Regions from separate parts of the Allobosea sp. LjRoot237 genome, predicted to be linked through region 3. Evidence: predicted binding sites of a transcription regulator. Region 3 holds the regulator's gene; each other region holds the start of a gene.
The links. The regulator LexA, encoded in region 3, represses DNA repair genes until DNA is damaged. The targets are predictions, from matches to a motif close to TGTTCNNNNTGTGTTCNG.
Positions count from the first base shown of each region.

Region 1: a site for LexA is predicted at 1,310-1,327, ahead of ACSQ24_RS22060 (DNA recombination protein RmuC). Genes of this name have one in related genera too.
Region 2: a site for LexA is predicted at 1,283-1,300, ahead of recA (recombinase RecA). Genes of this name have one in related genera too.

Region 1 covers NZ_CAXUQP020000001.1:4,514,651-4,517,924, forward strand. Annotated here, with positions in the region: gene fmt (methionyl-tRNA formyltransferase) at 1-557, opposite strand, end outside; gene def (peptide deformylase) at 711-1,244, opposite strand; gene ACSQ24_RS22060 (DNA recombination protein RmuC) at 1,360-2,538, shown strand.
Region 2 covers NZ_CAXUQP020000001.1:1,633,770-1,637,043, reverse strand. Annotated here, with positions in the region: gene ACSQ24_RS07925 (invasion associated locus B family protein) at 1-31, shown strand, start outside; gene ACSQ24_RS07920 (hypothetical protein) at 45-725, shown strand; gene ACSQ24_RS07915 (DUF4189 domain-containing protein) at 735-1,208, shown strand; gene recA (recombinase RecA) at 1,387-2,472, shown strand; gene alaS (alanine--tRNA ligase) at 2,658-3,274, shown strand, end outside.
Region 3 covers NZ_CAXUQP020000001.1:2,401,336-2,404,609, forward strand. Annotated here, with positions in the region: gene ACSQ24_RS11660 (ComEC/Rec2 family competence protein) at 1-1,086, shown strand, start outside; gene lexA (transcriptional repressor LexA) at 1,080-1,811, opposite strand; gene ACSQ24_RS11670 (molybdopterin molybdotransferase MoeA) at 2,048-3,259, opposite strand; gene moaC (cyclic pyranopterin monophosphate synthase MoaC) at 3,256-3,274, opposite strand, start outside.

The sequences.
Region 1 (3,274 bases), 2.1 Mb from region 3:
CCGAGCGCCGGAAGCGCCCGGACCATCAGGTCGGCGCCGAGGCCGGCGAGCCGGTCATGCATCTCGCCGGCGGTGGCGTTGCCGTCGATCGCCAGCGTCTCGACCATGGCGACAGGCCCCGTATCGAGCCCCTCCTCCATCTTCATCACGCAGACACCGGTCTCGGTATCGCCGGCCATGATGGCGCGCTGGATCGGCGCGGCGCCGCGCCAGCGCGGCAGCAGCGAAGCATGCAGGTTGAGGCAGCCGAGCTCCGGCACCTCCAGGATCGCCTTCGGCAGGATCAGGCCATAGGCGACGACGACGGCGACATCGGCCTGGTGCGAGGCCATGACCTCGGCGGCCTCGGCGTTCTTCAGCGTCTTCGGCGAGAACACCGGGATGCCGAAGCGCTCGGCCGTGACCTGGACCGGCGAGGGTCTGAGCTCCATGCCGCGCCCGGCCGGCGCCGGGGCACGGGTATAGACGGAAACGACCTCGTGGCCCTGGCCGATGATCTCGGTCAAGGTGGGCACGGCGAAATCCGGCGTGCCCATGAAGATGACGCGCAAGCTCATACGCGGACTTTACCCCAAAACGGGCCCGTCATTCCGGGCGTAGCGAAGCGAAGGCCCGGAATCCATCGAAGGGCTCCGGCATTTTACGATGGATTCCGGAATGGCGCCGCTCACGCGGCTTGTCCGGAGACGTGCGTGTTTCGTCGCCCGATCTTAAGCGGCGCTGTCCCGTTTCGCCGCCTTGGCGAAGCGCTTGGTCACGCGCTCCCGCTTCAGCCGCGACAGATAATCGATGAAGAGCACGCCGTTGAGATGGTCGATCTCATGCTGCAGGCAGGTGGCAAGCAGGCCGTCGGCCTCGATCTCCTGCACCTTGCCGTCGAGATCGCGATAGCTGACCTTGACCCGCGACGGCCGCTCGACCTCCTCGTAATATTCGGGGATCGAGAGGCAGCCCTCCTCATAGGTGCTGAGTTCCTCCGAACTCCACGTCACCTCCGGATTGACGAAGACCATCGGCTCGCGCGCCTGCTCCTCGCCCTCTTCCGCCTTCTTCGAGACGTCGAGGGTGACAAGGCGGACCGGCTCGCCGATCTGGATCGCGGCGAGCCCGATTCCCGGCGCGTCGTACATCGTATCCAGCATGTCCTGCGCGAGCTTGCGGATCTCCGGCGTGATGTCGCCGATCGGCGCGGAAACCTTGCGCAGCATCGAGTCGGGCAGGATGACGAGAGGACGGATAGCCATAGGGCGCTCTGAAACGATTATCGGGAGTTGCGGCGACATAAGCTCTTGTGGGGAAGCGGTCAAACTGTTCCGCTTTCGTTCTAGAATTGCCACGCGAATCGTGTAGGCTTCTACGATGAACCAGATCGCTTTCGTCCTGCTCGAGCGGCCGGTGAGCTGGGCCGAGGCCGCCTTCGGCTTTGCCGGGCTGACGCTCATCCTGCTGACGCTGGCGCTGGTCTCGTCCTGGCGCGGCTCGCATCGGCGCGAAATGGAAGCGGCGATGGCGGCCGAGCGTGCCCGCGAGATGGACGACAAGGTCGCCGAGATGAACCGGCTGCAGGCCGAGCTCACCGGCCGCATGCAGACCATGGCCGAGATCCTCTCGACCCGGCAGGGCGACCTCGCCCGCATCATGGCCGACCGGATGGACGGGTTGCGCCAGCAGGTCGGCGCCGGCCTTGAGCAGAATGTCCGCCAGACCAGTGAGAGTCTCGGCAAATTGCAGGAACGGCTCGCCGTCATCGACAGCGCCCAGAAGAACCTGACCGAGCTCACCGGCGAGGTGGTGACGCTGAAGGACGTGCTCTCCAACAAGCAGGCGCGCGGCGCCTATGGCCAGGGCCGGATGGAAGCGATCATCCGCGACGGGCTGCCAGCGGCGTTCTTTTCGTTCCAGCCGACACTCTCGAGCGGCAAGCGGCCGGACTGCCTCGTCACCTTGCCGGGCGACGGGCGCGGCCTCGTCATCGACGCCAAGTTCCCGCTGGAGAGCTTCACCATGCTGCGCGAGGCGCGCGGCGACGAGGCGAAAAAGCAGGCCTCGGCGCGAGTGCGCGGCGATGTCGGCCAGCACGTCAAGGACATCGCCGAGCGCTATTTCCTGCCGGGCGAGACGCAGGACATGGCGCTGCTCTTCGTGCCGTCGGAATCGATCTATGCCGATTTGCACGAGCATTTCGACGACGTGATCCAGAAGGCGCACCGAGCGCGGGTGATGATCGTCTCGCCCTCGCTGCTGGCGCTGGCGATCCAGCTGATGCAGTCGCTGGTGCGCGATGCCCGCATGCGCGAGGAGGCGCAGGTGATCCAGTCGGAGGTCGGCAAGCTGCTCGACGACGTCCGCCGGCTCGGCGACCGCGTCGACAAGCTCGACAACCATTTCCGCCAGGCACAGGACGACGTCAGCCAGATCAAGACCTCGGCCGGCAAGGTCACCGGCCGGGCCGAGAGGATCGGCGCGCTCGAATTCGACGACGCCCGCCCGGCCGAGCCGGCGCTGCCTTTCGCCAAGGGGCTGAAGGCGGCGGAGTAGGCGGTTGAGGGCGTTAGGTGCCGGAAGCGCGACCCAACCTTCTCCCGGATGGGAGAAGGTGGCGCGAAGCGCCGGATGAGGGCCTGCCCTTTCCTCAGAAGGCGCGACGGCATCGCTGCCTCCTCATTCTGATAGGGCAGGCCCTCATCCCTGCCCTTCTCCCACACGGGAGAAGGGTTCCCCGCGCCTTGCTTGAACTCGCGCGAATTTCCCGCCCGCAAGCTGATCCTGCGGGCGCTTCGTCTGATGAGGGGCAGCGGAGCGCCGCGAGGCGTTGGTGGTAGTGGTCCGCTTCCATTGAGCCAGGAAGCGGCGCGGATGGATTGAGCCACCATCCGCACGCCCCGTGGCGCTCCGCCAATCGGCGATTTTAAGGACCCCGGGCCGCGCTTCTGCGAAGCCGGTGGCGGGCTCGCCGCGAGGCTCCCGGATGCCAGTTCCCCTCAGCGGGTTGTCGCATCCTCGAGCCGTCGCGGCGGCTGACGCCGCCGCTTCATCTAGCGAGCTCCTCGCGCAGGGATCGTAATGTCCCCAGGTCGGTTCCCGAAGCCTCCCGGGAGCGAGGCGCAACCCTCGCCCGCAGGCGCCGCCCCCATCCCGCCAAACGACATGCCTCCGGTTGGCCGCCCCTCGGGGATGAGGTGGGTCGAGAATATGGGAGGTTTTGGGGGCGGGGATTGTTCTTTCGTTTATCCCCATGGCTGTCGCTGTAGAGGTCAGCGCCCGGGAAGATGTT
Region 2 (3,274 bases), 770 kb from region 3:
GCTCTCGAAAGCGGTCGAGGCGATCAGATGAACAGGCGAGACCGATGAACCAGCAATCCATCCATGATCGGATCATGTCGCGGCAGGAGGGCCATTCGGCCCGGCCAGGCCGTGGCGACGACCGCACCGCGTCCAACCGCAACTGGACCCGGATCGCGATCTATTCGGCGATCGGCATCGTTGCCCTGGGCGGGCTCGCCTACGGCTCGATGAATTACGCCACGATCCGAAACCTCGTCTCGCAACCGGCGATCGCGGAAACGAACAAGACCGACCCGTCCCGCCCCGAAACGCCCTTCCTGCAGCACGCCAGGCAGGCGGGCCTGAAGAGCTGCTCCACCGTGTTCCCGGTTCTCGGAGAGCTGCTGACGAATGGCGCGAAATACGACGTCCAGTCGTCGTGGAACAACGAAGCTGCCGATCGTCATGCCGTGCAGGCCCTGGTCGGCATGAGCTACACCGCCCAGAACTATAGCGGACCGGCCGCCGGCGTCGTCTTCGCCGCACCGACGCAATCGACCTGCGAAGGCACCATGGTGCGGGTGGCGCCATTCTCCACCCCGTGCAGCGAGATTCCGGCCATTCTCCCGCAAGGCAGCAAACTGGCCAGCAATCTCGGCCAGATCGCCGTCTACGCCGTCGCCAATAATGGCGGCAACGCGCTGCTTCTCCCGACGGGAAGTGGCTGCGTCGTCGTTTCCGTAGCCTCGGCCGCCAGACGATAAGGAGCCAAGATGAAACTCCGCTCTGCCATTGCAGCCATTGCCGTGCTTGTCGCCTGCGCGAGTCAGCTCGGCGCAGCCGATCTGGCGCCGGCTCGAAAATCGCCTCCGCCCGCGACGAAGGAAAGCGGCATCTGGGCGGCGATCGCCTATTCGAGCGCCGACCAGAAGCACGGCTTCTTCTGGGGCGCCGACAAGCGGAAAGAGGCGGCGGACATCGCCCTCGAGCATTGCCGGCGGGCTGGCGGCGACGCATGCGTCGTCGTGAGCGTCTTCCGCAATCATCGCCATTGGGACGATGATGACCGCACCGGCTTCCCGTACCATCACTGCGGCGCGCTCGCCGTGGCCAAGGACAAGAGCGACCGCATGACGCCCTGGAGCGCAAAGGCTGCGCCGACGCGCCAGGAGGCCGAGGATCAGGCCGTGCAGGCCTGCGAGCGGACAGGCACGCAATGCGCAGTGCGCGAATGGGTCTGCACCTGACGCGTCGGCTTGAAGGACGAGCTGGAGCGCGGCCGCCGACCGGCCCGCTCCTACGATTTTAGCTATACCCCAATGAGAACAAAAAAAGAACTTGCGGGAGAGAACAAACCATGACCATAGTCCTCGCCATGGCGCGGATTGAGATGTGGTCGCGCCCCTGCCATAAGGAGCGCACGTCGTGAATCAGGCGAATCTCAGGCTCGTGGAAGGCTCTTCGATGGACAAGGCCAAGGCGCTCGACGCGGCGCTCTCGCAGATCGAACGGGCTTTCGGCAAGGGCTCGATCATGCGCCTGGGCAAGAACCAGCAGGCGATCGAGATCGAGACGGTCTCGACCGGCTCGCTCGGCCTCGACATCGCGCTCGGCGTCGGCGGCCTGCCGAGGGGCCGCGTCGTCGAGATCTACGGGCCTGAATCCTCCGGCAAGACCACGCTCGCGCTCCACACCATTGCGGAAGCTCAGAAGAAGGGCGGCGTCTGCGCCTTCGTCGATGCCGAGCATGCGCTCGATCCGGTCTATGCCCGCAAGCTCGGCGTCAATCTCGACGATCTCCTGATCTCCCAGCCCGACACTGGCGAACAGGCGCTCGAAATCACCGACACGCTGGTCCGCTCCGGCGCGATCGACGTGCTGGTCATCGACTCCGTCGCCGCCCTGACACCGCGCGCCGAGATCGAGGGCGAGATGGGCGACAACCAGCCCGGTCTCCAGGCCCGCCTGATGAGCCAGGCGCTGCGCAAGCTCACCGCCTCGATCTCGCGCTCGAACTGCATGGTCATCTTCATCAACCAGATCCGCATGAAGATCGGCGTGATGTACGGCTCGCCCGAGACCACCACCGGCGGCAATGCGCTGAAATTCTACGCCTCGGTGCGCCTCGACATCCGCCGCGTCTCGACGCTGAAGGAGCGCGACGAGGCGACCGGCAACCAGGTCCGCGTCAAGGTCGTCAAGAACAAGGTCGCGCCGCCCTTCAAGCAGGTCGAATTCGACATCATGTTCGGCGAGGGCATCTCGAAGGCCGGCGAGCTGGTCGATCTCGGCGTCAAGGCCGGCATCGTCGAGAAGTCCGGCGCCTGGTTCTCCTTCGACAGCCAGCGCCTCGGCCAGGGCCGCGAGAACGCCAAGACCTTCCTCAAGGCCAATCCCGACGTCGCCGCCAAGATCGAGACGACCATCCGCCAGAATTCCGGCCTGGTCGCCGAGCGCATCCTGGAGAACGCCGACCCAACCGCCGAGGATCTCGACGAGGGCGAGGCCTGAGCCTTCAAACCGGGACATAGAGTCATCAAGTCGACGGGCGGCCTTTGGGTCGCCCGTTTCCGTTTTGCGGTCAGCTTCTTGCCGGTACTGCGTCCTTGCGGCGCTTTCTGGACAGGCGCACATGCGCTGACTAGAACCACTGCGCCGGGCCGGCCGGCCCCACCATGAACAGAGCCAAGATTGCGATGAGCGGCGTCAACGAGATCAGGTCGACCTTCCTCGATTACTTCAAGAAGAACGGCCACGAGGTGGTGCCGTCGAGCCCGCTCGTGCCGCGCAACGACCCGACCTTGATGTTCGCCAATTCCGGCATGGTGCAGTTCAAGAACGTCTTCACCGGCCAGGAGAAGCGGCCCTATGCACGTGCCACCACCGCGCAGAAATGCGTGCGCGCCGGCGGCAAGCACAACGACCTCGACAATGTCGGCTACACCGCCCGCCATCACACCTTCTTCGAGATGCTGGGGAACTTCTCGTTCGGCGACTATTTCAAGGAACAGGCGATCACCCATGCCTGGACCCTGGTCACGCGCGAGTTCGGCCTGCCCAAGGAGAAGCTGACCGTCACGGTCTACTCCGAGGACGATGATGCGCACGCGCTCTGGAAGAAGATCGCCGGCCTGCCGGACTCCCGCATCATCCGCATCTCGACCTCGGATAATTTCTGGCGCATGGGCGACACCGGCCCCTGCGGCCCGTGTTCCGAGATATTCTACGACCATGGCGACCATATCCCCGGTGGCCCCCCGGGCTCGCCCGACGAGGATGGCGACCGCTTCATCGAGATCTGGAACCTCGTCTT
Region 3 (3,274 bases):
GTGCTGCTGCGCGAGCCCGAAGCGGTGCTCGGTCCGAGCTTCCAGATGTCGTTCGGGGCGGTCGCGGCGTTGATCGCCTTCGCCGAGCGCTGGCAGGAGCGCCCGCCCGACGCGGCGGCGGCGTCATGGCCCTGGCCGCTGCGGCCGCTCTGGCTCTCGGCTGTGGGTATCGTGACCACGACCATGGTCGCGACAGCGGCGACGGCACCCTTTGGCGTCTTCCACTTCCAGACCTTCAACCCGTTCGGCCTGCTCGGCAATGCGCTGGCGCTGCCCTTCGTCTCGCTGATCGTGATGCCGGCCGCCGTCTTCGGCGTGCTCGCCTATCCGTTCGGGCTCGACTGGCCGGCCTGGGCGCTGATGGGTTGGGCTTCCGGCCTCGTGCTCCAGCTCGCGCATTGGGTCGCCGGCATCGACCGCTCGACTGTGGTGCTGCCCGCCTTCGGTTCGCTCGCCCTGATCTGCTTCTCGTTGTCCTTGCTCTGGCTGACGCTGTGGACGACGGCGCTACGTTTCCTTGCTGCGCTGCCGCTGGTTGGCGGGCTGGCGCTGGCCTCGACCCCGTCGCAGCCCGATATCCTGATCGAGCGCGATGGTTCGGGCGTGCTGGTGCGTGGACTAGAAGGGCGGATGGTGCTCGCCGGCAAGCCGAGCCGCTTCGTGCTGACGCAATGGCTGCATGCCGACGGCGATTCCCGTTCGCCCGACGATGCGGCCCTGCGCGCGGGCGCCGCCTGCGATGCGCGTGGTTGCGTCATCCGCCTGCCGGACGGCCGCAGCGTCGCCTATACGCGCGACCGCATCGCTTTGGTCGAGGACTGCCAGCGCGCCGATCTCGTGGTGACGTCGCTCTATTGGAGCGCGCCTTGCGCTGCCCGATTGATCGACCGCAGCGCGCTCATCCGCGACGGCGCGACCGCTTATCATGCGGCCCGCGGCGGCTGGCGTTCCTATACGGCGGATGAGGTGGCACGCCTGCGTCCCTGGACCCGTGCGCGGCCGGAAACGAGGCCGGTGCCCGAACCCGCTCCTGCACCGATTTCCGCTACTGCAGAGCCGGCACAGGATCTAGAGGCGCTTCAGTAGCGCCGCATCAGATTGACGAGCCGGCCCTGGATCTTGACCCGGTCCGGCCCGAGCACGCGCGTCTCATAGGCGGGATTGGCCGCTTCGAGCGCGATCGAGGAGCCGCGCTTGCGCAGCCGCTTCAGCGTCGCTTCCTCGTCGTCGATCAGCGCGACGATGATGTCGCCAGTATTGGCGCTGTCCTGCTTGCGGATCACCACAGTGTCGCCGTCGAGGATGCCGGCCTCGATCATCGAATCGCCGCGGACCTCGAGCGCGTAATGCTCGCCGCCGCCAAGCATGTCGGCGGGCATGGAGACGCTATGGCTGCGGTCCTGGATCGCCGAGATCGGCGTGCCGGCGGCGATGCGGCCCATGACGGGGATGGAGACGGTGGAGCGCCCGCTCTCTTCGGCGCCCGCCGGGCGCGGCTTCGCCAAGGTGGCTGCCGGTGCCGGCGGGGTCTGGCCGAGCCCGCCCTGGACGATGGAGGGGCTGAAGCGGGCGCGCTGCGCCTGCTGTCCGCCGATGCCGTCCGGCATCTTGATGACCTCGAGGGCGCGCGCCCGGTTGGGAAGCCGGCGAATGAAGCCGCGCTCCTCGAGCGCCATGATCAGCCGGTGGATGCCGGATTTGGAGCGCAGATCGAGCGCGTCCTTCATCTCGTCGAAGGAGGGAGGCACGCCGGATTCACGCAGGCGTTCATGAATGAAGCGAAGCAGTTCAAACTGTTTGCGTGTCAGCATGGTCGCGCCGCTCGCCTCTCGGGCTGGAATCGAAACAAAGCACGAACACCATAGCTGTTCGCTTTGTGTTCCGCAAGGGATTGCCCGAGCAGAGCGCGCGCTTCCAGAGCGTTGTCATCCCGGGCTACCGAAGGGAGGCCCGGGATCCATTCCGGAACGCTTCAGAAATGGATCCCGGATCGGCGCCGCTGACGCGGCTTGTCCGGGGTGACGATGCAGGAGGGCAGGAGCCCCGGCTAGCGCAGCCGGATGATCCGGCAGGAATCGCCCGCCTTGGCGGCCTCGGCGAAGATCGGGCGGATCACCAGAGCTTCGGCGCGCGCCAGGTTGGCCAGCATCGACGAATCCTGCTTGGCGAATGGCCTGACACGCCGCTCGCCATCGATGGTTTCGAAGGTGGCGCGCAGATAATCTTGGCGCTCGTCATTGGCCGGCAGATCGACGGCCAGGATGGCGGGCTCGCTGCGGTCGCGTTCGGGATCGTCGATGCCGAGCAGAGCCTCGACCAGCGGGATGGCGAAGAGATGCCCGCAGACGATCGAGGAGACCGGGTTGCCCGGTAGGCCGAGCGCGACCATGGCGCCGAGGCGGCCCATCATCATCGGCTTGCCCGGGCGCATCGCGATCTTCCAGAAGCCGAGCTCCATGCCTTGCGCCTTCAGCGCCGCCTGGACGAGATCGTGCTCGCCGACCGAGGCGCCGCCGAGCGTGATCAGGACGTCGGCTCCGGCCCTGCGTGCCGCCTCGATCTTGCCGGCGAGATCGGGATGGTTGTCGCGGGCGATGCCGAGATCGAGCGCCGTGCCGCCGGCCTGCTCAACCAGTGCGGCGAGCGCGAAGCTGTTGGAGGCGACGATCTGGTCGGGGCCGACCGGCTCGCCGGGCAGGACGAGTTCATCGCCAGTCGCGAGGATCGCGACCAGCGGCTTGCAGCGGACCGCGAGTGTCGGATGCCCGGCGGCTGCGGCGAGCCCGAGCGCGGCGCTGTCGAGCCGGTGGCCGGCCTTCAGCAGGATTGCGCCGGTCTGAAAATCCAGTCCGGCCGGGCGGATGAACTGGCCCTTGTTCGCCGGCTTGGCGACGCGGATCACCGGGCCGCCGACACCCTCGGCATGCTCCTGGATCAGGATCGCGTCGGCACCGTTCGGAATGGGGGCGCCGGTGAAGATGCGTACCGTCTCGCCCGGGCCGACAGGATCGGAAAAGCCGCGGCCGGCGGCGGATTCGCCGATGACCTTGAGCTCCCTGCCGGGCTCCAGGTCAGTCGCGCGGGCGGCATAGCCGTCCATGGCCGAATTGGCGAAGGGCGGCTGGGTTCGGAGTGCGGCGACATCTTCGGCCAGCACGCGGTCGGCGCAATGGGCGAGCGGCAGCGTCTCGGCTGGTGTCGGGCCTGGCACGCTGTCGAGCAGCGCTCGCAGCGCTACGGGAACGGGGGTGAGGCTCATGCCGATCGCCCTGCC